Regions from separate parts of the Brenneria sp. L4-2C genome, predicted to be linked through region 2. Evidence: predicted binding sites of a transcription regulator. Region 2 holds the regulator's gene; each other region holds the start of a gene.
What was found. Region 2 encodes CRP, which controls carbon source genes, mostly activating them, when cyclic AMP is high. Its sites were predicted from a motif close to ATGTGANNNNNNTCACAT; they were not measured.

Region 1: the regulator CRP is predicted to act here: its motif matches at 1,000-1,017, upstream of cdd (cytidine deaminase).
Region 3: the regulator CRP is predicted to act here: its motif matches at 1,211-1,228, upstream of focA (formate transporter FocA).
Region 4: the regulator CRP is predicted to act here: its motif matches at 2,539-2,556, upstream of udp (uridine phosphorylase).

The regions. Positions count from the first base shown of each region.
Region 1 is NZ_JBEIAC010000002.1:378,558-386,166, forward strand. Features, by position in the region: gene ABRZ26_RS05660 (CidB/LrgB family autolysis modulator) at 1-690, shown strand, start outside; gene cdd (cytidine deaminase) at 1,131-2,018, shown strand; gene ABRZ26_RS05670 (NAD-dependent malic enzyme) at 2,213-3,910, shown strand; gene ABRZ26_RS05675 (ABC transporter ATP-binding protein) at 4,406-5,188, opposite strand; gene ABRZ26_RS05680 (ABC transporter permease) at 5,192-6,001, opposite strand; gene ABRZ26_RS05685 (ABC transporter substrate-binding protein) at 6,024-7,115, opposite strand; gene ABRZ26_RS05690 (hypothetical protein) at 7,236-7,418, opposite strand.
Region 2 is NZ_JBEIAC010000026.1:19,639-27,247, reverse strand. Features, by position in the region: gene ABRZ26_RS22745 (LysE family translocator) at 46-648, opposite strand; gene ABRZ26_RS22740 (YheU family protein) at 854-1,090, shown strand; gene ABRZ26_RS22735 (phosphoribulokinase) at 1,315-2,184, shown strand; gene ABRZ26_RS22730 (OsmC family protein) at 2,250-2,657, opposite strand; gene crp (cAMP-activated global transcriptional regulator CRP) at 2,977-3,609, shown strand; gene ppiA (peptidylprolyl isomerase A) at 3,781-4,350, opposite strand; gene cysG (siroheme synthase CysG) at 4,856-6,235, shown strand; gene trpS (tryptophan--tRNA ligase) at 6,341-7,345, opposite strand; gene ABRZ26_RS22705 (phosphoglycolate phosphatase) at 7,342-7,609, opposite strand, start outside.
Region 3 is NZ_JBEIAC010000001.1:656,251-663,859, reverse strand. Features, by position in the region: gene pflB (formate C-acetyltransferase) at 1-238, opposite strand, end outside; gene focA (formate transporter FocA) at 295-1,152, opposite strand; gene ycaO (30S ribosomal protein S12 methylthiotransferase accessory factor YcaO) at 1,601-3,364, opposite strand; gene serC (3-phosphoserine/phosphohydroxythreonine transaminase) at 3,615-4,700, shown strand; gene aroA (3-phosphoshikimate 1-carboxyvinyltransferase) at 4,983-6,272, shown strand; gene cmk ((d)CMP kinase) at 6,464-7,141, shown strand; gene rpsA (30S ribosomal protein S1) at 7,262-7,609, shown strand, end outside.
Region 4 is NZ_JBEIAC010000013.1:35,313-42,921, reverse strand. Features, by position in the region: gene metE (5-methyltetrahydropteroyltriglutamate--homocysteine S-methyltransferase) at 1-1,477, shown strand, start outside; gene ABRZ26_RS17315 (dienelactone hydrolase family protein) at 1,521-2,348, opposite strand; gene udp (uridine phosphorylase) at 2,759-3,529, shown strand; gene ABRZ26_RS17305 (tyrosine-protein phosphatase) at 3,597-4,379, shown strand; gene ABRZ26_RS17300 (cupin domain-containing protein) at 4,532-4,882, opposite strand; gene lsrK (autoinducer-2 kinase) at 4,898-6,490, opposite strand; gene lsrR (transcriptional regulator LsrR) at 6,583-7,548, opposite strand.

The sequences.
Region 1 (7,609 bases), on a different contig from region 2:
GCTTATATATGGTGGTCTTTGCCGCTCACGCTGCTGGTCTTTTTTGCCGCCCGCAAGCTGGCCGCCTGGACGAAAATCTCGTTGCTGAATCCCCTGCTGGTGTCGATGGCGATTATTATTCCTTTGTTGCTGCTGCTGAACATCCCTTATGACCACTATTTCAAGGGCAGCGAAGTGCTCAACAACTTGCTGCAACCGGCCGTCGTCGCGCTGGCTTTTCCATTGTATGAACAGCTTCATCAAATCCGGGCGCGCTGGAAATCCATTATCAGCGTCTGCTTTATCGGCAGCATCGCGGCGATCGTTTCCGGCACGCTGGTCGCATTGTGGCTGGGCGCGTCAAATGAAATCGCCGCGTCGGTGCTGCCGAAATCCGTGACGACGCCGATTGCGATGGCGGTCGCCAGCTCAATCGGCGGCATTCCGGCGATTAGCGCCGTTTGCGTGATTTTCGTCGGTATCGTGGGCGCCGTCGTCGGACACGGCATGTTCGATCGCGTCGGCATAAAAACCAAAGCCGCGCGCGGTCTGTCGATGGGTACCGCCTCACATGCCCTGGGTACCGCCCGCTGCGCCGAGGTTGATTTTCAGGAAGGCGCGTTCAGTTCGCTGGCGTTGGTTATCTGCGGGATCATGACCTCGCTGCTCGCGCCGTTTATTTTCCCTGTCCTGCTCGCATTCTTTAAATAAGTCCCCCGCTTACGCCGCTTTCTTCACGGGCCAAAGGACAGCATCCTTTGGCCCGTGAAGCCATACCGAATTCGCCTGATGCAGTATTCCCGCTATGGGAATACTGTGGTTGATGACAAAGTGTGTCGAGCGGTGAAAATGGATAGCTCGTAAAGACGCTGCGAGTACGTCCCTGTAAGCTCGAACCGCGCCGTCCCTGGCGCGGACGCTTTACTCTTCTATTCCATTCTCACCGTTCTGGTTCGGTAGATAGGTTTGTCAACTGTCTGAGTATTCCCGCTATGGGAATACTTTTGCACCTCGATTAAATAGTGATTTTCATCACATTTTAATATTATCAATTTCATTGATTACATTGATAATATGACAACTATCACCATTAGCACCCTATCCATTGCCTATTATGGTATTCACTGACGGGGTCAAAAAGGCAGGCCGATATGCACCCACGATTTAACGATGCTTTTCAACAGTTGCCGGCCCGGTTGCAATCCGCGCTGAAACCGATGTTGGACCGGCAGAACTTTGCCGCTATGTTGAGCGCGGATGACGTGAGGATCTTGCGCGATAGCGCCCAACTCGATAGCGACGCATTGGCCTTTGAACTGTTGCCGCTGGCTGCCGCCTGCGCGCTGACGCCGATTTCTCATTTTCAGGTGGGCGCGCTCGCCCAGGGCGTCAGCGGCAACTTTTATTTCGGCGCCAATATGGAATTCACCGGGGGGCAATTACAGCAGACGGTGCATGCCGAACAAAGCGCCATCAGCCACGCCTGGCTGCGCAATGAACCGGGGTTGAAATCGGTGACGGTGAACTACACGCCGTGCGGCCATTGCCGACAGTTTATGAATGAACTGAACACCGCTTCCGCGCTGCGTATTCAATTACCGGGCCGGCAGCCCGCCGCGCTCAGTCATTATCTGCCTGACTCGTTTGGCCCTGCGGATCTGGATATCGCCGCGCGGTTAATGGATGGCGCCCGCCACGCCTATACGCTGGCGGATGACGACGCTCTGACGCTTGCCGCGCTGGACGCCGCCAATCGCAGCCACGCGCCCTATAGTCAGGCAATCAGCGGCGTCGCCCTGCAAACCGCCGGCGGCCATCTCTATACCGGCCGCTATGCCGAAAATGCGGCATTCAACCCCAGTCTGCCGCCCTTGCAGGTGGCGCTTAACCTGCTGAATCTGGCTGGCGAAAAGCACACGGAAATAGAGCGGGCAGTGATTGTCGAACGCCGTCACGCCGCCATCAGCCAATGGGAAACGTCCAGATTCATCTTGAACGAACTCGGCTGTAAAAACGTCGCATTACGCTTGCTCGATTAGCCAGGCGGGACGAGCAATGTTAATTAACTGTAGTTGAATCGATACAGCCTGTTTTTATTTTTTATTGCAAGTTATATGTAACTATTTTAATTAACATTTTCTGTACATATTTTGTGGGTAATTTAAGATCGGCAATACCTTAAGTTTTGCCCTATCACTGAATTCGTTTCTGTTACCCAAAGAGTATAAAAGACATGGAATTAGAATACGAAAGTACCCGCCCCCTCTACATCCCCTATGCTGGCCCCATACTTCTTGAATTTCCCTTGCTAAATAAAGGCAGCGCATTTACAGAAGAAGAACGCGCCAACTTTAATCTGCACGGTTTATTACCGGAAGCCGTCGAAACCATTGAAGAACAGGCTGAACGCGCCTGGCGTCAATGTCGGGAGTTCAAAAACGACATTGAAAAGCACGTCTACCTGCGCAACATACAGGATACCAATGAAACCCTGTTCTATCGCCTGCTGGACGCCCACCTCAGCGAGCTGATGCCGATTATCTACACCCCGACCGTGGGTGAAGCCTGCGAGCACTTCTCCGATATCTACCGTCGGGCGCGCGGCTTGTTTATCGCATATCCGAACCGTGCCAATATCGACGATATGCTGCAAAACGCCACCAAACAGAATGTCAAAGTCATCGTGGTTACCGACGGCGAGCGTATTCTGGGTCTGGGCGATCAGGGCATCGGCGGCATGGGCATTCCCATCGGCAAGCTCTCGTTGTATACCGCCTGCGGCGGCATCAGCCCGGCATATACCCTGCCGGTGGTGTTGGACGTCGGCACCAACAATCCGCAGCGCCTGAACGATCCGCTGTATATGGGCTGGCGCCATCCTCGCATCACCGGCGACGAATATTACGAATTCGTCGATGAGTTTATTCAGGCGGTAAAACGCCGCTGGCCGAATGTCCTGTTGCAGTTTGAAGATTTCGCCCAGAAAAACGCCACCCCGCTGCTGAATCGCTACCGTGATGAAATCTGTAGCTTCAACGACGATATTCAGGGTACCGCCGCCGTGACGCTGGGCAGTCTGATTGCCGCCAGCCGCGCCGCCGGCAGCCAGTTGCGCGACCAAACCGTGGTGTTCCTCGGCGCGGGCTCGGCCGGGTGCGGTATCGCGGAACAAATCATCGCCCAGATGAAATCCGAAGGCCTGAGCGAGGAAGAAGCTCGCGCCCGCGTCTTTATGGTTGATCGTTTCGGCCTGTTGACCGACAAACTGCCGAACCTGCTCGACTTCCAAAGTAAGCTGGTGCAGAAAAGCGAATCCTTGACCCGCTGGGACGTGACCAGCGACGCGATCTCTCTGCTGGAAGTGGTGCGTAACGCCAAGCCGACCATTATGATCGGCGTTTCCGGCCAGCCGGGCCTGTTTACTGAAGAAATCATTCGTGAGATGCACAGCCACTGCGCGCGTCCCATCGTGATGCCGCTATCCAATCCGACGTCTCGCGTCGAAGCCCGCCCGGAAGATATCATCCGCTGGACGGAAGGCGCGGCGCTGGTGGCCACCGGCAGCCCGTTCGAGCCGGTGCAGTTCCAGGATAAGGTTTATCCGATCGCCCAGTGCAATAACTCCTTTATCTTCCCCGGTATTGGTTTAGGCGTGCTGGCATCGGGCGCGAAACGCATTACCGACGGCATGCTGATGGCGGCAAGCCGCGCGTTGGCGGACTGTTCGCCGCTGGCAAAAGACGGGCAAGGCGCATTGCTGCCGGATATCGCAGATATTCAGGAAGTATCGAAATACATTGCGCTGGAAGTCGGCAAGGCCGCGCAGTTGCAGGGCGTTGCGGTGGTGACCTCCGCCGATGCGCTGGCAAAAGCCATCTCGCACAACTTCTGGCAGCCGCAATACCGCAGCTACAAACGCACCTCGTTCTGATCCCATCGCTGTTTTAACCCAAGAGCGCGGCCCTGGCCGCGCTCTAATGCGTTGATGACACACCTTCCCAAACCCGTCATTCCCGCGCACAAAAACATCGGGAATGTTTTTGAACGCCGCTTGCGGCGGCCCGAAGGGCGAGCCCTAGGGATGGGGCGAGTAACCGGGAATCAGCCAACGGCGGTTTACGGTTTCAGTAGGAGATTCCCGCCAACAACTGCGGGAATGACTGGGCGGAGGTGGCTGTGTCGCAAGCGGTCCGTTAAGCCTGATACCGACGAAGGCACCGCGCAGCGACATAATTTAGCCGCAAGCCCTTCATAGGGGGCTGGCGTTGATCCCCCTATGTCGGGCGCGTGCTGCGACGTAGCATGGAAATGCCAGCATTGTGGCGCACGAAACTGCCTCTGAGTCCGCATAAAAATGTGACTAAGAGACAGTTGTCAAGGGGAGGCGCTCACACACTCTTCTGCGGAGGGCCGAGGGGGCTCTCGCCTACCCTGCTACCGCCGCTTCATGCCGCACGGCATCCGGCGTCATCGCCGCCAGCACTTCACGGCGCAGGTCGGTAAAGGCATAGCTGGCGCGATCGCGTGGCGTCGGCAGCGTTACCTCCACCACTTTGGCGATCTGCCCCGGATGCGATTGCAGCACCACCACGCGGTGACTCAAATAAAGCGCTTCCTCGATATCGTGGGTCACCAGAATCATGCTGGTGCGCTCATGCCGCCAGATATGCAGCAGTTCATCCTGCAATCGGGTTCGCGTCAGCGCATCCAGCGCGCCCAGCGGTTCGTCGAGCAACAGCACTTCCGGACGCGCCACCAGCCCGCGGGCGATGGCGGCGCGCTGCGCCATACCGCCGGAAAGCTGGTGGGGAAAAGCCTGTTCGTAGCCCGCCAGCCCGACCAGTTCAATATGTTCACGCACCGTGTCGCGTTTACGGGCCGCCGGCCAGGAGACATTCTCCACCGCCAGCGCGATGTTCTCTTCCAGCGTCAGCCACGGCAGCAGGCGATGGTCCTGAAACACAATGCCGCGCTCCGGGCCAGGGCCGCTAATGCGCCGGCTTCCCAGCGTAATCTCGCCCTGATAATCCTGATCCAGCCCGACAATCAGCCGCAACAGGGTACTTTTTCCGCAGCCGCTCGGCCCGACGATACTGACGAACTCGCCGGGCTCCACCGTTAAATCGATGCCGCGCAACACCTCGTGCGATGCGGCGCCGTCGTGCGAATAACGTTTGGTCACGCCGCGCACATGCAATGTCTCGGTCATGGGTTATCCCTCATAGCCCTGCTTCCACACCAGCGCGCGCTTTTGCAACGCCAGCATTAACCGGTCGATTAGAAAACCGACGATGCCGATGGTCGCCATGCAGACCAGCAGTTGGTCGGTCAGCAGCAGCGACTGGGCGCGAAAGATCAGAAAACCAATGCCCACCTGCCCCGCGATGCCCTCGGCCACCACCACCAGCGCCCAGGCCAGCCCGGCGCTGTAACGCAGGCTGACCATCACGTTGGGCAAGGCCGCGGGGATCACGATGCGCCGCAGGGTTTGCCAGCGCGTCAGGCGCAGCACCTCTCCCAGTTCAATGTAGTTGCGATCGACGTTGCGGATCCCTTGCAGCGTATTGAGAAACACCGGGAAAAACACCGATTTGGCGATCACCAGCGTCTTGGCCGGCGCGCCCACGCCCAACCACAGAATGATCAGCGGCAGCCAGGCGATGCCGGGGATATGACGGATCGTGTCGAACGTCGGGCCGAAGAAGTTTTCCACCTTGCGGGACATGCCGGCGGCGATCCCCAGCAGCAGCGCGGCCAATGCGCCGAGCAGGAATGACTGTGAAACCAGCATGATACTGATAAAAAAATCCTGCTCGAACGACTGTTTGGTCACCAGGTCCCAGAACGAGGCGAGCGTACGCGCCGGCGACGGCAGAAAGACCGGCGGAACCCACTGATAATAGGACGCGGCCTGCCAGCCGGACAGGATCGCCAGCGGCAGAATAAAGCCGAGCCAGTTCCCCGATCGTCGGCGGCGAACGATCTTTGCCGTCGCCACGCCGCTAAGAATGCTATCACTCATCGTTATCGTCCTTTAAGCGAGATCAGTTATAGGCCGAATAAGCGCCACCTTTGAAAAAACGCGCGTCGACCAGCTTATCAACCTGGGTATCGCTCAGATTGCGCTCGCTCAGGATGTCGTCCCCCTGCGCGATATACCAGGCCTGGAAGGTTTTGATATTGTCGCGCACGCTGTCGGCGTCTGCCTCGCCGCGCATAAAGTAGAACTGCGACGGATCGGTAATTTGGAACTTGGCGATATGTTCCGGCACGCGCGTGGCTTTGGCGACGATCGCCGCCGCCTCATCGGGATTCGTGCGCGCCCATTCTTTGGCGCGGTCGACCGCCAGCAGAAACGCCTGAATGGCCTGCGGATAGTTTTCGGCAAACGAACGCATCGCGAAGTAGGAAACCCGACCGGCGCCGTTGACGTAGACGCCGTCATCCGGCGTACGGCCGATCACTTTCACCTGCCCGGAGGTATAGAGCGCGGCCGCGCCGGAAGTGCCGAGATGCACCGCCGTCGCATCAATGGAGCCGCTTAACAGGGCGGCGGCGACCGCGGCGCTGTTATCCATCGACTGGTAACGCACCCGCCCCTGCTGCTTGCGGGAGTCGAGCGGCAAGCCCGCCTTGGTCAGGATTTCGGTCGGCGCCGTCCAGTAGCAGCTCACCCGGCTGCTGGCGAATTTGCGTCCGTCCAGATCCTGAATCTGATTAATCTCCTTGTTGTCCGCCCGCGCGATGATCGGCGTACGGTATTTGTCGGAAGGCTCAGATTCCCAGACGATAACGGCATCCAGCCCGTTGGCATGATGCACCACCGCCGGATAAATCATGCGCTGCGCCACCGCGATGCCGCCGTGGTTGAGGTGCGCCGCCTCCGCGCCCAGCAGTTCGGCGCTGCCGGAAGCGATCAGGTTGACCTGTTCGATGCCGATCTTGTCGAACTCTTCCTTAAAGAAACCTTTTTCCTGCGCTACCGCCGTGGCGGGATCGAGTTGCAGCGTAATGCTTTTAAGCGGTTTCACGGCGCCGGTTTCGGCAATCGCCGACTGAAACCACAGCATAAGCGTCGCGCTCAGCGCCAGCAGCGCGGCGGCATGCCGCTTGTTGTTTACTGACAGATTAGACATGGAAAGATACCTCGCATTAAATACGTCGAATAACTGTAGGATGGCGGCGACAGGGATTATCGCGGGATACGCCTGCCGGACATTGCCGCGAATGCGCTCACGATGCGCCGCAACGGCCCATCAATGACAAGCCGGGATTCGATTGGAACCCTCGACGAACGTTGACGAAGACGGTTTTTCCTGCGGCGGCGGTTCCCGCTGCGGCTCCGTTGCCGCCTGCGCCGCTTGCCATCCGCCCAGTATCGCGCTCAAGCCGCATAGCACAGCGAGCGCCTTTTTTCTGCTTACAGTACTCCTTGACATAGTGCTCCTTTATTAATGCAATGTTGTCTTTAGCTACCAAAGGTGAATTTTTTTAACAAATCGCAAGCACATATTTAAAGTCGCAACTATTTTTATCAACCAACAAATATTTATATGGTTACCCATTCATCAGCAATAGTTGGCCGCGCGTCGCCGTCAGGTAGCCAACTGACGGATATCACGGATATTTC
Region 2 (7,609 bases):
CTCTGGCGCGGACCGATAGGCAGATTATCGGTCCGCGCCGAATGACTAATGCCAAATCAGCAAGACACAGGCGGCCGTCAGCAATCCCATCGAGACGTTGAAGATAATCCAGGCTTTTTTACTGCGCAACAAACGGCCGATCAGAGTGCCGAATCCGAGCCATATCGCGCCGGCGACCAGATTCACCAGTACGATGCCAAGACTTATCGCCGCCACCGAGTGATGATATTCCCTCCCCGGCAGGCTAAAGCTGGCTACCGCCCCCAACGCCATCAGCCAGGCTTTGGGATTGAGGAATTGCAGCAGCCACCCTTGATAAAACCGAATCGGCCGCGGCGGCGCGTCCAGGGTTTCCAGCTTTTCGTAGGCGGCGGTGGCGACTTTCCACGCCAGCCAAAGCAGATACAAGCTGCCAAGCACTTTCAGCATGAAATGCAAAGAGGGATAGATGAGGATCAGGCTGCCTACGCCAAATGCCACCAGCAATAAAATGCTCTGCATGCCAAACATGATGCCAATCATCAACCACAAAGAGCGGAAAAAACCAAAATTGGCGCCGGACGTGGTCAGCAACATATTGTTCGGGCCTGGCGTAATGGCGGCAACCCAGAGAAAACCTAACATCGACAGAAACAAGCTCAGTTCCATGTAACGGGTGCCCCTCACCCTGAAGCGTTTTTGCGGTATAGTTGGTCACGAATGCATTGTTAAGCGGCAGCATTGAAGCTAACAGTGTGATATTAATCGCACAAGTTCGGATACCAATATTTTTATTCATATTACGTATGACGCTTTCCGCCCGGCTTGAGAAGCGCATTCCAGCCTGGCTTACTCAATTTCTGGACAAACAATCGTGATTATTCCCTGGCAACAACTCGAACCCGAAACACTGGAAAATCTCATCGAATCTTTCGTTCTCCGGGAAGGAACGGATTACGGCGAGCAAGAACGGACGCTGCAACAGAAAGTCGCTGATGTGCGCCGGCAGTTGGAATCAGGCGAGGTCGTGCTGGTATGGTCTGAGTTGCATGAAACAATTAACATCATGCCGCGCCGTCAGTTTAATGCGGGCGGGCATCCCCCTCACTAAGCGCTGGCAAAGCACTAAAAGAAGATGTATCTGTATTACGGACCATGCTAACAACGATGAAAACAGCCTGAGGTTGACGACATTCCCTATCGCAGCCAGACCGAGATGAACCGCCGGGCGGCAGAGCGACAGATCCCGGCGGAGTTCGTCGCGGAGGTCGGCCCCGTCTGATACCTTTTCTTTTTTGATGGCGTATTCGCCACCATGACGGAGTAAATCGTCTTATGTCGCATAAGCATCCGATTATTGCCGTGACCGGCTCCAGCGGCGCGGGAACCACAACAACCAGTCTGGCCTTTCACAAGATCTTTCATCAACTGAACATGCGCCCCGCCCAGCTTGAAGGCGATAGCTTTCACCGTTATACCCGGCCGGAAATGGATATGGAAATTCGCAAGGCGCGAGATCTTGGCCGTCATATCAGCTATTTCGGCCCGGAGGCCAATGATTTCAGCCTGCTGGAGCAATCCTTCATCGAATATGGTCGGCACGGACGAGGGAAAACGCGTAAATATCTTCATACCTATGATGAAGCCATTCCCTACAATCAGGTACCCGGTACATTCACGCCGTGGGAACCCATGCCCGAACCGACCGACGTGCTGTTTTATGAAGGACTGCACGGCGGCGTGGTGACCGACCAGCACAACGTGGCGCAGCATGTCGACTTACTGGTCGGCGTGGTGCCTATCGTCAACCTGGAATGGATTCAAAAACTGATCCGTGATGTGAATGAACGCGGCCACTCGCGCGAAGCGGTCATGGATTCGGTCGTCCGTTCGATGGATGATTACATCTCTTACATTACGCCGCAGTTTTCACGAACCCATATCAACTTCCAGCGGGTTCCCACCGTGGACACCTCCAACCCCTTCGCGGCCAAATCCATCCCTTCGCTGGACGAGAGCTTTGTGGTGATCCATTTTCAGGGGCTGGACAATATTGATTATCCCTATCTGCTGGCGATGTTGCAGGGATCGTTTATTTCCCATATCAACACGCTGGTCGTGCCGGGCGGGAAGATGGGTCTGGCGATGGAATTAATTATGGCGCCATTGGTTCAGCGTTTGCTGGAAGGGAAGAAAATCGAATAGTCGCTCGAAAAAAAGCACGGCGGCAGAAACCAGGTCGCTACCGTGCCTGCTCCGGTTCAACGCGGTTATGCCAATTCCCGGACCTCATGGCTGTGGGTCACCTCTACCGCTTTAGCCAGCATCAGCGCCACGGAGCAATAGCGCTCCGCAGACAGCGCGACCGCGCGTTCTACGGCTTTCTCGGTCAACCCTTTGCCGGAGACGATAAAATGCAGGTTGATATGGGTAAACAGACGCGGCGCCTCCGCTTTCCGCTGCGACGTGAGTTTAACCTCGCAGTCGGCAACATCGTTGCGCCCTTTTTGCAATATGGACACCACATCAATCGCGCTGCATCCGCCCACCGACATCAATACCATTTCCATTGGACTTGGCGCTTTATCCCCCGAATTTCCATCCATTAAAATCTGATGTCCGGAAGATGATTCGCCAAGGAATGTTAAGCCTTCAACCCACTTCACTCGAGCCTGCATGGTACCCTCCGCTAAAAAATTTTTGAAAATTTATATCGTTACTGTACAAAATCATCTGATAACCAGAGCTTTATCATGCTGAAGTGAGACAACACAAGACACGTCCTTCAAGCTGTGTTAAAAACAAGAACAGTATCTGCCTTATTCTGGACAAACTCAGATGCCGGGGAGATGATGACGTCGCCAAATAAAGGCTCCAGTATATTCCCTGACGTCGTTCTGCCTACACTGAATTTGAACTTTTAACAGTAAATACGCCGTACAGGGAACTCTGAGCCCTGTGAATTGCGCAGTGACTGACAACAGAGGATGATATCGAATGGTTCTCGGCAAACCGCAAACAGACCCGACTCTTGAATGGTTCCTTTCTCATTGCCATATCCACAAGTACCCATCGAAGAGTACGCTTATTCACCAAGGTGAAAAAGCAGAGACGCTTTACTACATCGTGAAAGGCTCCGTCGCCGTGCTGATCAAAGATGAAGAAGGCAAGGAAATGATTCTTTCTTATCTGAATCAGGGCGATTTTATCGGCGAACTCGGCCTGTTTGAGGAAGGTCAGGAGCGCAGCGCCTGGGTGCGGGCGAAAACAGCGTGTGAAGTTGCTGAAATTTCTTATAAAAAATTCCGACAACTGATCCAGGTTAACCCCGATATCCTGATGCGCCTGTCGGCTCAGATGGCCAGCAGACTGCAAGTGACTTCAGAAAAAGTCGGCAATTTGGCTTTCCTCGACGTAACGGGGCGTATTGCTCAGACCTTGTTGAACCTGGCGAAACAACCGGATGCCATGACCCACCCGGACGGCATGCAAATAAAAATCACGCGTCAGGAAATCGGCCAGATTGTCGGCTGTTCACGCGAGACCGTAGGGCGGATACTTAAAATGTTAGAAGACCAAAATTTGATCTCCGCACATGGTAAAACCATTGTGGTTTACGGCACTCGCTAAACCACAATAATTACCCGACGACAAAAAAGCGTGAGAAAATCTCACGCTTTTTTTTATCCGATATATTTATCAACGATAATATTATTATTCAAAAATAAACAATCCCAATTCAATTGAGCGAATTTATCAAATCCGCTCAATATGAGAAGGGAGGCTGGTTCGGGAATCCAATCAGGGCAGGACTTTCGCTGACTGGATTACAATCGGTTTGGCGGGCACATTTTGATACGGGCCGACGTTTTCAGTCTGCACCTGGGCAATTTTATCCGCCACCTCCATGCCTTTGACTACCTTGCCGAACACCGCATAGCCGAAATCGCGCTGACCGTGATCGAGAAACGCATTGTCTGCCACGTTGATAAAGAATTGACTGGTGGCGCTGTCTTTTTCCGCCGTACGCGCCATCGAAATAGTGCCGCGCAGATTGCGTAACCCATTATCCGCTTCGTTAACGATCGCAGCGTTGGTCGCTTTCTGCTTCATATCGCTGGTGAAACCGCCCCCTTGAATCATGAAGCCGGGGATAACCCGATGAAACGTCGTCCCGTTATAAAAACCGCTATTAACGTACTCGACAAAATTCTTCACCGAAACCGGTGCTTTTTGATTATCCAACGCCAGTTCAATATTTCCTGCCGATGTGGTCAGTAAAACATGCGTGGTGCCGGAAGCAGCAAACGCTGGAGAAAAAGCAGTGAGTGATATAAAGGCTGCCGCCGCAACCAGAGTACGTTTGAGCATGAGAATTCCTTTTTGAAGAAATCGACTACAGAAAGCGTAGTGATTGTATGTATCCGCACTCCTTAGCGCCACCCATTTACTTTTTTTTACGTATGGCCGGCATACCGTAACCCATTGTTAAATACCGTGCGGCGTTATGCCGACCTTATCGCATGAGAAAGAAGCGGCATGTCTGCCGGTGATGTCGCCTGAACAGGTATTTCGAATAATAGAACGCCTTTCGGTTCAATCCGCGGCCATGCTGGGATACCGATACCAACGTCCAGTGAATTATTGGTCACCAGCCCATTGAAAAAACAGCAATTTCGCCTATATGATGGTCGCGGCCTGCAAAATGAGTCCCCACCCGCCGCAGATGAGGACATCCAGGTTAACAACGGCAGTGTGTCACTGAAACCTTATCCATCGCTGACGGCGGATAAACTATCACCATCGACATCGCTCCTCCGTATTCCGTCCCGACGGCAGGCGGTTTTATCAACCTAAATTTACCAAGAGGCACCACATGGATTTCCTGCCAATATTCTGTCAGTTACGCGATAAGCCTTGTTTATTGGTGGGCGGTGGAGAAGTGGCCGAACGTAAAGCCAGGTTATTATTGGATGCCGGCGCCATTCTTACGGTGAACGCCATCAGTTTCAACGAGAAATTTATCCGCTGGCAGGACCAAAAGCGGGTGACGCTGGCGCAGGGTTCCTTTGATCCCAAACTGTTAACCGGCACATGGCTGGTGATTGCCGCCACTGACGATCGTGAAACCAATCAACAAGTTTACGACTACGCCAGTCAGCAACAGATTTTCTGCAACAGCGTGGATGACGTTCAGAGCGCCAGCTTCATTATGCCTTCCATTATTGACCGTTCTCCCCTGATGGTCGCCGTATCGTCCGGAGGAAGCGCGCCGGTACTGGCGCGGATATTGCGTGAAAAACTGGAAAGCCTCCTGCCGCTGCATCTGGGTCAGTTGGCCGCCTTTGCCGGGAAACTGCGTCAACGCGTGCAAAACCGCTTCAGAAAATCGGATACCCGCCGGCGTTTCTGGGAAAAACTGTTTATCCACGATCGGCTGATGCAATCGCTGGCCAATAACGATACCGCCAGCGTCCAGCAGCTCACCGAGCAGTTGTTCTCCGAACCGCTCGATGACAGAGGCGAAGTGACGCTGGTGGGCGCCGGTCCTGGCGATGCCGGTCTGTTAACGCTGAAAGGCTTACAGAAACTGCAACAGGCCGATATCGTGGTTTACGATCGTCTGGTGTCGCAAGGCGTGCTTAACCTGATCAGGCGCGATGCCGAGCGTATTTTTGTCGGTAAACAGTTGGGGCATCACTGCATTCCCCAGGAACAGATTAATCAGCTATTGCAGGAAAAAGCGCTGGCGGGAAAACGGGTTGTACGCTTGAAAGGCGGCGATCCGTTCATATTCGGCCGCGGCGGCGAAGAGCTGGAACATCTGCAACAAGCCGGGATCCCGTTCTCGGTGGTGCCGGGAATTACCGCCGCATCCGGTTGTTCAGCCTATAGCGGCATTCCATTGACGCACCGCAATTACTCGCAAGGCGTACGGTTAATCACCGGCCACGTCCAACATAACACCGAGCTCGATTGGGCTAGCCTGGCAGCCGAAAGACAAACGCTGGTGTTTTACATGGGGCTTCAGCAGGCTGATTATATTCAGCGGAAATTGATAGAACAGAAACTCCCGGAGACCGTACCGGTGGCGCTGGTCGAAAACGGCACTTCCGCGACGCAGCGGGTGTTCACCGGACAGCTTTCCCAACTTGGGGAACTGGCAAAACAGGCCGTCAGTCCGAGCTTGATCATTGTCGGCGACGTTGTCGGTCTGAGAGAGAAACTGAACTGGTTTACTCAGCGTTCGGAATGAACCCCATCCCGGATGGATGTGTTCCCGCCGCTGCCGCGGTAATGGGAGAAAAGCGAAAGGGCTGGAGAATATCGCCAGCCCTTTTTTAGCCTTCAGCGCAAGAGGTTACGGGCGGCCGACAAACCCAACCGCTTCATACACTTTCTTCAACGTTTCCTGCGCGCGCGCGCTGGCCTTTTCCGCCCCGTCACGCATGATTTGTTGTAATAAGACCTCGTCATTGCGGAAGTGGTGATAACGCGCCTGCAAGTCCGTCAGCATGCCGGATACCGCATCGGCGACCGCGCCTTTGAGGTGGCCGTACATCTGGCCGCTGAATTCCTGCTCCAGTTCGGCAATGGTTTTACCGGTTACCGCAGACAGGATATCCAGCAGGTTGGAAACCCCCGCTTTATTCACCACGTCATAACGCACGACGGGCGGCTCATCCGAGTCCGTGACCGCGCGTTTGATTTTCTTCACCACCGATTTAGGATCTTCCAGCAGGCCGATAACGTTATTGCGGTTATCGTCCGATTTGGACATCTTTTTGGTCGGTTCCAGCAAAGACATCACCCGCGCGCCCGACTTCGGAATAAACGGCTCGGGAACCCGGAAAATATCGCCGTAAAGCGAGTTAAAGCGCTGGGCGATATCACGGCTCAGCTCCAGATGCTGTTTCTGGTCTTCGCCCACCGGCACCTGCGCGGTTTGATATAACAGAATATCCGCCGCCATCAGCACCGGGTAATCAAACAGACCGGCATTGATATTTTCGGCATAGCGCGAAGATTTATCCTTAAACTGCGTCATACGGCTCAGTTCGCCGAAGTAAGTGTAGCAGTTCAGCACCCAGCTCAGTTGGGTATGCTCAGGGACATGCGACTGAACGAAGATGGTGCTCTTTTGCGGATCGATGCCGCAGGCCAGATACAACGCCAGCGTATCCAGCGAGGCTTTTCTCAACTGTTGCGCATCCTGACGCACGGTGATGGCGTGCAGGTCGACGATACAGTAGATGCAATCGTAGTCATCCTGCATATTGACCCACTGACGCAACGCACCCATGTAGTTACCAATGGTCAGTTCACCAGACGGTTGTGCTCCGCTAAATACAATGGGCTTGCTCATACTAATGCTTCCTGATTTTTTGAAGATGACGACCCGACGAGGGGCAATAAATCGGCAAAACGGTCCAGCACAATATCCGGATGACTCAACTCGATCGCTTCACCATAGTTATATCCATAGGTCATGCCGACGCATGGGCAGCCGGCAGCCTGGGATGCCTGAATATCATTACGAGAATCGCCGACGAACAGCAATTCGCTCGCGCGCAATCCCAACTTGCCCAATACCAGATACAGGGGAGCCGGATGCGGCTTTTTAGCGATG
Region 3 (7,609 bases), on a different contig from region 2:
ATGCCAGATTGGTATCGAAATCTACCGGCGCATGAGTGCGGTTTTCCAGCTTAACGCCTTCCATAACCTTATCCCACAGCGCAGTAGTCGCTGCTGTGGCGCCAGACAGGAAGGATTCGTCACCTTCATACGGCGTGTAGTTTTTCTGAATGAAGTCACGAACGTTAACTCCATCCTGCCATTCACCTTTGCTAAAGCCTTGCCATGCGTTGGCCAATTTTTCATTCAGATCGGTCATTTTACACCTACCTTTGATATGGATTTTTTAAATCCGACGTTGCGGCTGATTGCACGTTAGTGCTTGTCTCCGCCGCGCAAATAAATTACCCAGTATGTTAAACCTACTAAAAAGCCACCGCCAATAATGTTTCCTATGGTAACTGGAATCAGATTATCGTTAATAAAGTGGCTAATCGTTAAATGTTCAAACTGGGAGGGCGCCATTTCAATCGCCTGCCAGAATTCCGGCGTCGCGAAGTTTTTGATTACAATGCCCATTGGGATCATAAACATGTTGGCGATACTGTGTTCGAAACCACTGGCGACAAACATGCCGACCGGTAAAATCATCGCAAACATCTTGTCAGTCAGACTATGGCCGGAATAACTCATCCACACGGCCAGGCATACCATCAGGTTTGCTAAAATCCCCAGGCACAGAGCTTCGATAAATGTATGTTCAAGCTTGTGCTCGGCGGTTTGCAGAATATTGAGTCCCCATGCGCCATTGGCGACCATGTGCTCGCCGGAGAACCAAATCAGTGCGACAAAGAAAAGCGCGCCAACCAGGTTGCCGATATAAACATTGACCCAATTACAGGCTAGCTGTTTCCAGGTTATACGTCCACTGGCTTTGGCGATGACGGTCAGCACGGTGGAAGTGAATAAATCCGCGCCGCAAACGACGACCAGCATTAACCCCAGCGAGAAGCAAATACCACCGATGAGTTTGGCGATACCGAAGGGTATCGTGGCCGTGCCGGTGGTGGCGGTAATATAGAAGACGAATGCAATCGAGATAAAAACGCCCGCGGTGATTGCCAAATAAAACGTTACCCACGGTTTTTTTGTTGCTTTATAGACACCGGCGTCTTCAGCGACTTTCGCCATTGCTGCCGGTAATAGCAGAGTGAAGGGGTTGTCAGCTTTCACACTAACTCTCCTTAAAATTTATCAGCGTCGAGATACTAGCAAAGCGGTATAAAGCAAAATTTGACATGGATCATATTGCGCGAAACTAACCCGGGGGTATGGTGGTGCAATATTCGGGTTTTTCCTGTTATCTCATTGATTTTTATAATAAAAAATATTTTAAATATTATAAAATTATTTGAATTTCATGGGGCGCGCAGGCTGAATCATCGTTAATTAATATCATGCCTTGTAGAATTTAAGTGCGCTATTTTTGATGTAATTTAATCATTTTTTTACCATTTAGTAACAAGTGAGTTTTATTTTGTCCGCGTATCGGAACAGCATTATTTTCAAAGCACAATAACCCTTTCAATGAAGGGTTATTGTTGCGCTGATTCAGGAAAACGGCCTATCGTCCTGCGATCTTGAAAAATCGCCAGGCGAATAGACCTGGTGTCCGTCGATGCTATTTTGCCTGCCAGTCGCGGCTTTTCGCGCGTTGTAGCTTCTCATAGGCCGCCAACAATGCCTGATGAGCCGGTAGGGCGGTAAATGCGTCGTCGATGGCAAAGAGTCCGTAGAAACTTTGTTCGCCGGCGATTGCCGCGCTGGCGGCGTCTACCGCTTCACGCCCGTACATTTTGACGAAGGCGTCGTAATACTCGGCGGGATCGCGTTCCGGCTCCAGCGCCAGTTGCAAGAGCGTTTGCAAACAGCGGTAATAATTGCTGCGCTGCGGGTTGAAGACCGAACCGTTGAAATCCTGCGTCCATTCCGCCCAGGTCAACGCCTGTTCCAAATCGCCGCCTGCCAGCGCCAGCATCGATTTCAACTCGCCGATGCGCAACGTGAACCAGCCATTATCTTTACCGGTGGCGATGCCGAGCAGTTCGCGTACCCGCGTGAAATCATCAAAGCCTTCATCATCCAGTTGCTGCAACAGGGCAAGATACGCTTCTTTTTCCCACTGACTATCCGGTAACGCCAACAGCGTTTCGCGCAGATGCGCGCCCATACTGTTATTGGCTAACAGCAGATCTTCAGCAGGATAGATATCGGACATGCCGGGAACCAGAATACGGCAGGCGTAAACGGCGAGGTGCTGATAGTCGGCAATGTACACTTCTTTATCTTCCTGCCGGAAAATGGCCATCAGTGTGGCGAATTCCTCTTCCGTCGTACCGCTGAAGCTCCAGTCTACAAACGCATAATCAGCCTGACGCTTGAACATATCCCAGGAAATCAGACCGCTGGAGTCGATAAAGTGGGTTTCCAGATTGGCATGTTCCGCAACTTCGTCCACATCAAAAGTCGGCGGGGTGAAAACATCCAGATCTTTCAGCCCGCGGCCTTGCAGGAGTTCGGTTACCGTACGCTCCAGCGCTACGCCGAAATCCGGGTGCGCGCCGAATGAAGCGAAACAGGTGCCGTTCGCCGGATTAAACAGCACAACACAGATGACCGGATATCGACCGCCGAGAGAGGCATCGTAAGCGAAGATGGGAAAACCTTCTTCTTCCAGCGTGGCAATGGCTTCCACTACGCCCGGATAGCGATTCAACACCGCCTGCGGAATCTCCGGCAGACTGATTGATTCCGCGATAATCCGATTCTTGATACTGCGTTCAAATACTTCGGACAGCCCCTGGACGCGAGCCTCATTAGGCGTATTCCCCGCGGACATCCCGTTGGATACGTACAGATTGCCGATAATGTTCATGGGAATGTAGACCGCCTGCAAATCGGACTGGCGGATGAACGGCAGCGCGCAGATACCACGAGCGGCATTGCCTGATTGCAGATCGATCAAATCGCTGGCGGCGAGTTCTTTTTCCGCATCGTAAAATTCACGCAGGCGCGCATCCAGAATCCCGTCGGGCAGTGTGTCGTCCGCCGGAATGGGAAACCATTTTTCATTGGGATAATGCACGAAATCGCTTTGTGCGACGGCTTTGCCAAGATAGAAATCCGCAAAGAAATAGTTGGTCGACAAACGTTCAAAATACTCGCCCAGCGCCGAGGCCAGCGCGGCTTTTTTACTGGCGCCTTTGCCATTGGTGAAACAAAGCGGGCAATCACGATCGCGAATATGGACGGACCAGACGTTAGGAACAGGGTTTAACCATGAGGCTTCTTCGATGTTGAACCCCAGATTTTGCAGTTGTTGTTGAAAACGGGCGATGGAGTCTTCCAGGGCGGCGTCTTTGCCTGGGATGAAGGTTTGAGTCATGGTTTTCACTTTTGCAGGTTTGAATAAGAGGTGCATGATACGGGCTTTTCGGCGCAGACTCTATTCATTCTATAACAGCTTGATAACATGGGATGGGATGTCATCGCTCATCAGAGGTTTTGTGGAGCAAAACGCAATAAGCATTGCAGCCATGGGTGTCGAGTGATAAAACCGATAGCAGGGTAAAACAGTGCGTCTTGAACCACTGTGATAGAATAATCGCTGTTTTTTTTAGATGTGGTGAGGGGAAATGACTCAGGTTTTTAATTTTAGCGCCGGTCCAGCCATGCTGCCGGTTGAAGTATTACGTCGGGCTGAACAGGAACTGTGCAATTGGCATGGACTGGGTACATCGGTAATGGAAATCAGCCATCGCAGTAAAGAATTTATGCAGGTTGCCGCCGAGTCCGAGCAGGATCTGCGCGATTTACTGAAAATCCCTTCCAATTATAAAGTGCTTTTCTGTCACGGCGGCGCCCGCGCGCAGTTCGCAGCGGTACCGCTCAATCTGTTGGGCGATAAAACGCAGGCCGATTATATCGACGGCGGTTACTGGGCGCACAGCGCCGTTAAAGAAGCGGAAAAATACTGTACCCCGAATGTCGTGGATGTGAAAACGCGGGTGGACGGTTTACGCAGCGTAAAACCGATGAGCGAGTGGGTGCTGTCGGATGATTCCGCTTTTGTTCACTATTGCCCTAACGAAACCATTGACGGCCTGGCGATCGAAGAAGAGCCTGATTTCGGCGATAAAGTCGTGGTGGCCGACTTCTCTTCCAGTATTTTATCCCGTCCCATTGATGTCAGCCGCTATGGCGTGATCTATGCAGGCGCGCAGAAGAACGTGGGTCCGGCAGGGCTAACGCTGGTGATTGTCCGTGACGATTTACTGGGTAAAGCGCGCCGTGAGTTGCCCTCTATCCTTGATTATCAGATTCTGGCCGACAATGGTTCCATGTTTAACACGCCGCCGACCTTTGCCTGGTATCTGTCCGGCATGGTGTTTAAATGGCTGAAAGAACAGGGCGGCCTGGTTGAAATGGAAAAACGCAATCAGGACAAGGCAGACCTGCTTTATCGTGCGATTGATAACAGCAGCTTCTATAGCAATGATGTGGCCGTGACAAGCCGCTCCCGCATGAATGTGCCTTTCCTGCTGGCTAACGCCGAGCTGGACAAAGTCTTCCTTGAAGAAGCGCAGGCGGCCGGTCTGCACGCGTTGAAAGGACACCGTGCCGTCGGTGGGATGCGCGCATCTATCTATAACGCCATGCCGCTGGAAGGCGTTAAAGCGTTGACCGACTTTATGGCGGATTTCGAGCGCCGCCACGGCTGATGGCTGGCGGTAAAAAAGCGGTTATTGGCAATTGATACAGAAACCCCGGTATAACCGGGGTTTCTCAGACTGTTGACAAAGCCTATAATATGACATTGTCATCCTCCGCTACACGCAGTCATTCCCGCGGTAGTAGGCGGGAATCGCCTACTGAAACCGTAAACCTCCATTGGCTGATTCCCGCTTTCGCGGGAATGACGGGTTTGGAAAGGTTTGTCATCAACCACAGAAACCCCGGTATAACCGGGGTTTCTGTGTTCACGTTTGGAGAATAAGTTTCACATGCAGGAATCCCTGACCCTACAGCCGGTTAAATTAATTAACGGCACGATTAATCTCCCCGGTTCAAAAAGCGTGTCGAATCGTGCGCTTTTGCTGGCAGCCTTGTCTGAAGGGACAACGCGGCTGACGAATCTGCTCGATAGCGATGATGTCCGCCATATGCTGAATGCGCTCCAGACCTTGGGCGTGACTTATCACCTTTCCGCCAGCCGCACCCAGTGTGAAATCATTGGGTTAGGAGGCGCGTTGCGCGCGCAGAAACCGCTTGAACTGTTTCTGGGCAATGCCGGCACGGCCATGCGCCCGCTGGCTGCGGCGTTATGCCTGACCGAGGGCGATATTATTCTGACGGGAGAACCCCGGATGAAGGAGCGTCCGATCGGCCATCTGGTTGATTCCCTGCGTCAGGGCGGCGCGAAAGTGGATTACCTGGAGCAGGAAAATTATCCGCCTTTGCGCCTGCACGGCGGCTTTCAGGGCGGTGAAATCAGCGTTGACGGCAGCGTTTCCAGCCAGTTTTTGACCGCGTTATTGATGGCGGCGCCGTTGGCTCCTCAGGATAGCCATATTCGCATTCAGGGCGATTTGGTCTCCAAACCTTATATCGATATCACGCTGAACATGATGGAAACGTTTGGTGTGCAAGTGCGCAACGACAATTACCAGCAGTTCTACGTCTCCGGTCGTCAGCAATACCGTTCCCCCGGCGATTATCTGGTGGAAGGCGATGCCTCTTCCGCATCTTATTTCCTGGCGGCGGGAGCCATCAGAGGGGGGACGATCCGTGTCACCGGCGTAGGGCGCGCCAGCGTTCAGGGCGATATCCGCTTTGCCGACGTGTTGGAAAAAATGGGCGCCAGGATCCGCTGGGGCGATGATTATATCGAATGTCAGCGCGGCGAACTGCACGCGATTGATATGGATATGAACCATATTCCCGACGCCGCCATGACGATTGCGACGACGGCGCTGTTTGCGCAAGGCGGAACCACCACGTTGCGCAATATTTATAACTGGCGGGTAAAAGAGACCGATCGTCTTACCGCGATGGCCGCCGAGCTGCGAAAAGTCGGCGCGCAGGTCGAGGAGGGGGAAGACTATATTCGTATCACGCCGCCCGCTCATCTGACGTCCGCTGCCATTGAAACCTATAACGACCACCGTATGGCGATGTGTTTTTCGCTGGTCGCGTTATCGGACACGCCCGTTACGATCCTGGATCCAAAGTGTACCGCCAAAACCTTCCCTGATTATTTTGAACAGCTTGCCCGACTGAGCGAATTGGCCTAGTCATGCGTCATCAAGGCGCGGCGTTCGCCGCGTCTCTGCTTGCCAAAATCCGTTCTCGCCTATCAGGCGATGTCTTATTTTTCCTTTTCAGTCCGGCATTAACATGACGTTTCTTATCGTTGATGCGTATAATGAGGCATCGTAATGTCGTGAATGACATCAACGGAATTCCTTGTGTACAGGAGAGAGAAATGACGGTGACTGCACCGGTAATTACGGTTGACGGACCGAGTGGCGCGGGAAAAGGGACGTTGTGTAAGGCGCTGGCGGAAGCACTACAATGGAATTTGCTGGACTCCGGGGCGATCTACCGTGTTCTGGCTCTGGCGGCCTTGCACCATCAGGTGGATATTCAATCGGAAGAAGCGCTGGTTCCTTTGGCCTCCCACCTGGACGTGCGTTTTATTTCCGACGACGGGCAGCTAAAGGTGATTTTAGAAGGCGAGGACGTCAGTAACGAGATCCGCACCGAAGACGTCGGCAATACCGCCTCGCAGGCAGCGGCTTTCCCCCGCGTTCGTGAAGCGTTATTGCGGCGGCAGCGCGCATTTCGTGAAGCGCCGGGACTGATCGCCGACGGCCGTGATATGGGAACGGTGGTGTTCCCTGATGCGCCGGTAAAGATTTTCCTCGACGCCAGCGCGGAGGAACGCGCGCAGCGACGTATGCTACAGTTGCAAGCGCGAGGTTTTAGTGTTAACTTTGAACGTCTTTTGTCTGAGATAAAAGAACGCGATGAACGCGATCGTAATCGACCCGTTGCACCGCTGGTGCCGGCAGCTGACGCGCTGGTGCTGGATTCAACGGAAATGACGATTGATGAAGTGATTGCCCGAGCGCTGGCATATGCCCGTAAAGCGCTCGCTTAGTCATATATAAACCAATGAATTTTTACCTCGCTGTAAGGACGAACAGCGGGGCATGTTAAACAACCCCATCGAGCAGGATGCCAGATGGACGTTAAATTGAAGACTCCTAAGATTATCAACATGACAGAATCTTTTGCTCAACTCTTTGAAGAATCCCTGAAAGAAATCGAAACCCGTCCTGGTTCCATCGTTCGTGGTGTTGTTGTTGCTATTGATAAAGATGTTGTGCTGGTTGACGCCGGTTTGAAATCTGAATCAGCTATTCCGGTAGAGCAATTTAAAAATGCCCAGGGCGAACTGGAAATCCAGGTCGGCGATGAAGTAGACGTAGCGCTGGACGCTGTTGAAGACGGCTTCGGCGAAACCCTGCTGTCTCGTGAAAAAGCTAAACGTCATGAAGCATGGCTGATGCTGGAAAAAGCTTACGAAGAAGCTGCGACTGTTACCGGCGTTATCAACGGTAAGGTT
Region 4 (7,609 bases), on a different contig from region 2:
CGTTGATTTGGTTCACGGTAAAGACGACGCGGCCGCGCTGCATGCGCAATTGCCGGCGGACTGGCTGCTGTCGCTGGGGGTGATTAACGGGCGCAACGTCTGGCGCGCCGACCTGAGCCAGTGGTTTGAACGTCTGCAACCGCTGGCGGGCAAACGAAATCTGTGGCTGGGAAGCTCCTGCTCGCTGCTGCACAGCCCGATCGATTTAAGCGTCGAAACGCGGCTGGACGATGAGGTGAAAAGCTGGTTTGCCTTCGCCATTCAGAAATGCGCGGAGCTGTCTCTGCTCTCCCAGGCGCTGAACAGCGGCGATGGTCGGGCGCTGGAGGCGTACAGCGCGCCGATTCGCGCCCGTCGTACGTCCTCCCGCGTCAACAACCCGGCGGTGGCTCAGCGTCTGGCGGCCATCACTGCGCAGGATAGTCAGCGTCAGAGCCCTTACCCGCAGCGCGCGGCGGCTCAGCGCGCGCGCTTCAAGCTGCCGGCATGGCCGACCACCACTATCGGTTCGTTCCCGCAAACCACGGAAATTCGCGGCCTGCGGCTGGACTTCAAGCAAGGGCGTCTGGACGGCAACAACTATCGTACCGGTATCGCCGAGCACATTAAGCAAGCGGTGATCGAGCAGGAACGTCTGGGGCTGGACGTGCTGGTGCATGGCGAAGCCGAGCGTAACGATATGGTGGAATACTTCGGCGAGCATCTGGACGGTTTCGTCTTTACCCAGAATGGCTGGGTGCAGAGCTATGGTTCCCGCTGCGTCAAGCCGCCGGTGATTATCGGCGACATCAGCCGCCCGCAGGCCATTACCGTTGAGTGGGCGAAATATGCGCAATCCCTGACCGACAAGCCGATGAAAGGGATGCTGACCGGCCCGGTCACCATTCTGTGCTGGTCGTTCCCGCGCGAAGACGTAACGCGTGAAACCATCGCCAAGCAGATTGCGCTGGCGCTGCGCGACGAAGTGGCCGATTTGGAAAAAGCCGGTATCGGCATCATCCAGATCGATGAGCCCGCTCTGCGTGAAGGCCTGCCGCTGCATCGCTCCGACTGGGATGCCTATCTGGCCTGGGCGGTAGAGGCGTTTCGTCTGAACGCGGCCGTGGCGCAAGACGATACGCAGATCCACACCCATATGTGTTACTGCGAGTTCAACGACATTATGGATTCCATCGCCGCGCTGGACGCCGATGTGATCACCATCGAAACCTCGCGTTCCGATATGGAACTGCTGGAGTCGTTTGAAGAGTTTGAGTATCCGAACGAAATCGGCCCGGGCGTCTATGATATCCACTCGCCGAACGTCCCGAGCGTGGAGTGGATCGAAGCGCTGCTGAAGAAAGCGGCGCAGCGTATCCCGGCGCAACGTCTGTGGGTTAACCCGGACTGCGGTCTGAAAACCCGCGGCTGGCCGGAAACCCGTCAGGCGCTGGCCAATCTGGTTCAGGCGGCGCGCCGTCTGCGCGAAGCGCAGTAAGTATCGAAGCGCACAGGGAGGCGAAAGCCTCCCTGACCTAAACTCAGCCTATCCCGTATTTCTTAAACCACGCCAGCATCCGCTGCCAGCCGTCCTGAGCCGATTCGGCATGATAACTGGGGCGATAATCGGCATGGAAAGCATGTCCCGCATCCGGGTAGACGATGATCTCCGCGTTGGCATTGCCGGCCCGCAGCGCCTGGCGCATTTTATCTATCTGCTCCGGCGGAATACTGTCGTCCCGGGCGCCGTACAATCCGAGTACCGGCGCGTTGAGCGATGTGGCGACGTCAAGCGGGTGCGTGGGGGTATTTATCGTCTTGGGCGCGGTGAATTTTCCGTACCAGGCGACCGCGGCTTTCAACTGCGGATTATGGGCGGCATACAGCCAGCTGATTCGTCCCCCCCAGCAGAAGCCGGTAATGGCGAGTTTATTGGCATCCCCGCCGTGTTTGATGGCCCAGTTCGCCGTATGGTCCAGATCCGATAACACCTGCGCATCCGGCACGTTGCCGACCAGTTCGCTGAGAATTCGCTGAATATCCTGATATTGATGGGGATCGCCCTGACGGAAATAGAGTTCGGGCGCGATGGCCAAATAGCCTTGCTTAGCCAGTCTGCGGCACAGATCCTGGATATAGTGGTGAACGCCGAAAATTTCCTGCACCACCAATACCACGGGAAAGGGTTCGTTTTGCGCGGCGGGCTTGGCGAAATAGGCCGGCAACAGCTCCCCTTGCGACGGGACCGTCGTTTCACTGGCGATGATCCCGGCAGTATCCGTATTGATGGTTGAAGACGTCTGCGCGCTGACCGCCGAAGTCAATTCCCGCGGCATCTGTCTGAGAACGGTTTGCTCATCGGTATTCATGGCGTTTTCCCCTTTGGGTGCGTTCAATTCATAGTGATGTCAGGTTTCGCGTCTATGACAAAGAGTATCAACGATTGAAGAATCTACAATAAACAGGCTGAATAACCGTCAGGAGAGGAATGAAGGACGGCGCGAATGTTTTGGTCATTGAGGCTATCGATTGGCGGATGCGGCGCTGAAGCTCTTTAATTGGTGATATGTGTCACATATTTAATGTATTACTGGCCTTTATTTCTTTTTTATTGGTGATTATGGTCACAAAAATAGCCATGGCAATACGATAGAGTCTTGGCGATGGTGGACTATTTTCGCCCGTCATCTTCCTGAGGCCGCTGTTATACAACGTTTAAAAATGTGCCCGGTGTTTTTTTCTTTCTCTGATTACTCAACTCATTGCCTGGGAGGCATGTATGTCTACATCTGATGTATTCCATCTCGGCCTGACGAAGCCGGATTTACAGGGTGCGACGCTGGCGATTGTACCCGGCGATCCGGCGCGTGTCGAAAAAATAGCCCGACTGATGGAGAATCCGGCGCATCTGGCGTCGCATCGTGAATTTACCTCCTGGCGCGCCGAATTGGACGGCAAGGCGGTTATCGTCTGTTCCACCGGTATCGGCGGGCCGTCAACGTCGATAGCGGTAGAAGAGTTGGCCCAACTGGGTATTCGCACTTTTCTGCGGGTAGGTACGACCGGCGCGATTCAGCCGGACATCAATGTGGGCGATGTGCTGGTCACCACGGCGGCGGTGCGCCTCGACGGCGCGAGTCTGCACTTTGCGCCGATGGAGTTCCCGGCGGTAGCCGATTTTGCCTGTACCACCGCGCTGGTCGAGGCGGCGAAGGCGGCGGATGCGGCGCTTCATATCGGCGTGACCGCGTCATCCGATACGTTTTATCCCGGACAAGAGCGCTATGATACGTTTTCCGGCCGTGTGGTACGCCGTTTTCAGGGTTCCATGGCAGAGTGGCAAAGCATGGGCGTACTGAATTATGAAATGGAGTCGGCCACCTTGTTGACCATGTGCGCCAGCCAGGGGCTGCGCGCCGGGATGATAGCCGGGGTTATCGTCAATCGCACCCAGCAGGAAATTCCCGATGTCGAAACCATGAAACAGGCGGAAACGACGGTCGTTAAGGTACTGCTGGACGCTACGCGACGGCTGCTGGCCGGCGCATAGGCTTTACATCGGTCTGATGGGCGTATTTCAGGCCGGCTCTTTATCGATGACAATCGCAAGGAGATGTATGACCGAACCTACGTTACTCCATCCTTCACTGGTTCCGCTGGATGGCGGGATTAACTTCCGCGATCTGGGCGGGAACCGCGCGGCGGACGGACGCCTTATTCGTCACGGAAAATTGTTCCGCTCCGGTTCGCTGGATCGGTTAAGTCCGGCGGACTGCCAACGTCTGGCCGGGGTGCCGGTTTCACAGGTGGTTGACTACCGGGATGATGATGAAATCGCGCTAAAGCCCGATATTCTGTGGCCCGGCGCCCACTATCACGCTTTCCCGGCGAACCCGCTGCGCCATGAAGTCACGGCGAATCTGGATTCGCTCGGCTCCGAGGTGCTGGCGGCTTTTGATTCGCGCGCATTTATGCTGAAGCTCTATAGCCTGTTGCCGTTCGATAATTCCGCCTATCGCCAATTGGTATCGCTTCTGCTTCAGGACGACGACGGCGCGCTGGTGCAGCACTGCGCCGTGGGTAAAGATCGTACCGGGATGGGGTCGGCTCTGGTGATGTTCGCCCTGGGCGCGGACGAGCAAACGGTGATTGAAGATTACCTGTTGACCGAAACCACGCTGACGCCGTTTCGCCAGCAGTTGCTGACCCGTCTGTCAACCACGCTCAATGAGAAGGCGCTGACGCAGTTCTCCTACGTGCTGTCGGTACAGGAGGAGTTCATCGCGACGGCATTGCGGGCGATTAATGAACGCTATGGTTCGGTCGATGGCTGGCTGGAAAACGAGTACGGGCTGGACGAGCGCGCCCGCCGCCGCCTACAGGACAAGTATCTGGCTTGATGCCGGCCCTTGGCGCTAATCCTATGCGTAAAAAGAGGGATATTAAAATCATCTCCGTTCGCTTTAGCGCCGACCTTACCGGGTTGTAAGCGATAATATCCCCAGGATTTCTGCCACACGCCCCGATAGCCATATCGGTTTAGGGGCGTGTTTTAATAGGCTTCTGGTTCTGCGGGATGGCTATCGCTTGCCAGATGAGGTGATTTTACAAAAACGCCCTTCCATGGCTGTGTTCCATGATTGATCAGAAAATGCGCTTCTCCCGGATCGCACTGGAGCACATCCCCTTCGCGCAAAATGTGCATTTGGCCTTCAAGAAACAAACAGACTTCCCCGGATAGCGTATAGAACACTTCACAGGCCTGTTTATGCCGGTGATTCCTGAATGACTGTCCTGGTTGCAGAACCACAACGCCCATATCGCAGAACGGACCCCGAATCAGATATTTTGGTCCGTTGTCACCAAAACGATAGTCATGTGCTGTTTCCGTTGTCTTAATCATATTCCGTCCTTCCTTTCAAAGCCCTGGCGCTTTCCAGAGAGAAGTGGTGAGGCCGTGATCGACCAGCCCCCGTTGCTCCTTATAAACCGCCAACCATTTCTGGCGCGCCAGCAGGTAAATATCGCTGTTGGCAGGGTCGGGCTGATGCATTCTGTCCCAGCGCACCAGGCGTTCCCCCGTTTCGGCCAGCGAGTCGTAAATTCCCGCGCCAACGCCTGCTGCAATGGCGCATCCAAGCGCGGTGGCTTCCTTTACCACCGGGATATGCACCGGCAGTCCGGTCACATCAGCCAGAATTTGGCTCCACAATTTCCCTTTTGCCCCTCCGCCGGCAAAGACAAGGGAGGTGGGCGTGACATTCGAAAACTCGGCGATTTGCTGTAGGTTGCAGGCGGAAACAATGGCGGCATTCTCTTCCAGCGCCCGGAATAGCGTTGCTTTGTTGCATTTATCAGGGTCGATTGAGAGATTGATGAAAGAAGGGGCGGCGTGATACCAGGACTTGAATCGCATGACGTCGGAAAAGATCGGCATTACGCCGTATGCGCCTGGCGGAACACGGCTGGCTATATTCTCGAGCAACGTGTAAGCATCGATTCCCATGCGTTCCGCGATCAGTTTTTCTTCCGCGCAAAACGCATCCCTGAACCAGCGCATGGTCAGTCCGGTAAAGAAACTGATGGATTCTGTCTGCACCATCCCAGGGATTACATGCGGATTGATGCGTACGTTCATATTCGGATCGGTGACGGGGGCGGGTAAATTCACTACCTGTTGCCAGAACGTGCCGCCAAGTACCGCCGTCTGCGCCGGTCTAACTACGCCTAGCCCCAGGCATCCGAGTTGAACGTCCCCGCCGCCGACCACCACCGTCGTCCCGGCGGCAAGCCCGCACTGTTCCGCCGCTCCGGCCGTTACTTTACCCAGAACCGACCCCGTCTCCTTAACCGGAGAGAGAATGTCGGAACGTAGCCCCGCCATTTCCAGCAGGCCCGCTTTCCAGTCACGAGTCACCAGATCCAGCAAACCCGTGGTGCCGGCATTGGATGGATCAACGGCCAGTTCTCCGCTCAGCATACAGGCCATCCAGTCGCTAATCATGGTGATCGTCGCCGCCCGACGATAGATATCGGGACGATGATGGGCAAGCCAGAGCAACCGCGGCATTGCGCTGAGCGCCAGCGTCTGCCCCGTACAACGGTAAATTTCGTTTTCAAATGTATTGTCGTACAGTTCTTTTAGCTCGTTTACCTCGCGTGACGCTCTGGCATCGACATTCGCACATGCCCAGATCGGCAACCCATCGCTGTCATAGAGCACGATCCCTTCACGCATTGAACAGGTGGAAATTGCCGCAATCGCGTCAGGCGGGATGGCGGCGGACTGTAATGCCTGACGTATGCACTGACAGGTTAGCAGCCAGTTTTTGACAAGATCGAATTCCATTGAGCCCGGTACATCAGGAACGGCTAAATGTTGCCATTCAGCCTGTCCCACGGAGACTTGATTCCCTTCCAGATCAAAAATAACTGCTCTCACGCTGCCAGTGCCGGCATCGAGAGCCATCAGGTAGTTCCCTGATGAAGAGGAGGTACAGAGTCGAGCCATATGATTACCCTCGGCTAATTATGTCGATGCGTTGTTTATGGGGTCATGTCAGATAAATCACTCCGGTTGTCCGTCATCTGTATAAGGACTGGTTAATTTACAATTAGCTTCAGAATTTCTTCTGCGGTTTCCTGGTCGGTCACCAGCGCGTTGATATATTTTCCTTTCAGCGCCGCCACGATTGCCTCTGCTTTATGTATTCCGCCCGCCACGCCGATAACGGTAGGGATTGTGGATAGCGCCCGGAGGCTCAGGCCGATTAACTCATTGTGAATTCGCATATCGGGGACAATCTCGCCGTTTGAACGGAAGAAGTACCCCAGAATGTCTCCTGTTGCGCCTTTACGCCCAAACATGAGCTGTTCGCCCTCGGTGATATAGCCCGAACGTAAAATAGTGGCCTCCTCTTTCTGACTTATCGCGCCAATGCCCACCACGGCAACATCTGCGGCCTGGGCCGCCAGCAAGACATCTTTTACGCTGCTTTCTTCCCGCAGGGTTTGCGCGATATCGGCGGAAGAGGCTCGCAATGGGGCGGGGATAATGCTGACGCAGCACGCGGCATCGAGCTGCCCGATCCCTGTCATGTAAGGCCCTACGCCACCGGAAAGCGTAATCAGCCGGATTTTCTGTGACGAGATATATCCGCTGAGCCTTTTTAGCGTACACATCGTGGCTTCGCCGAACCCGGCCGCCAACAGTTGGTTAGGCTGAAGAGATTCCATCAGCATATGAGCAGCGCCAATGCCCAGCCGTGAGCAGATATCCCTTCCCGGTAAAGCGGGCAGCACCCGTATGTTCTTTAAACCGAAGTGGCGTTTAATGGCGTCTTCGTGCTTTAGGCAACCTTCGAAACGGGAATTGATCTGGACGCGAATAATCCCCGATTGATGGCCCTTCTCCAGAAGCCGCGAGACCTTCAGGCGTGAAAGTCCGAGTCGTTCGCTGATATCGCTTTGCGTCAGACCATCGTGGTAGTAGAACCAGGCGATACGCGCCACCAGTTCCTCTTCGCTCATGTGGCTGTCGGATTGAAAGCTACTGTCATTCGTTGTCATAAGTCTGCATCACTTTGAACATTTTAAAATCATGAACACAATTGTTCTTCTAACGGTGAAG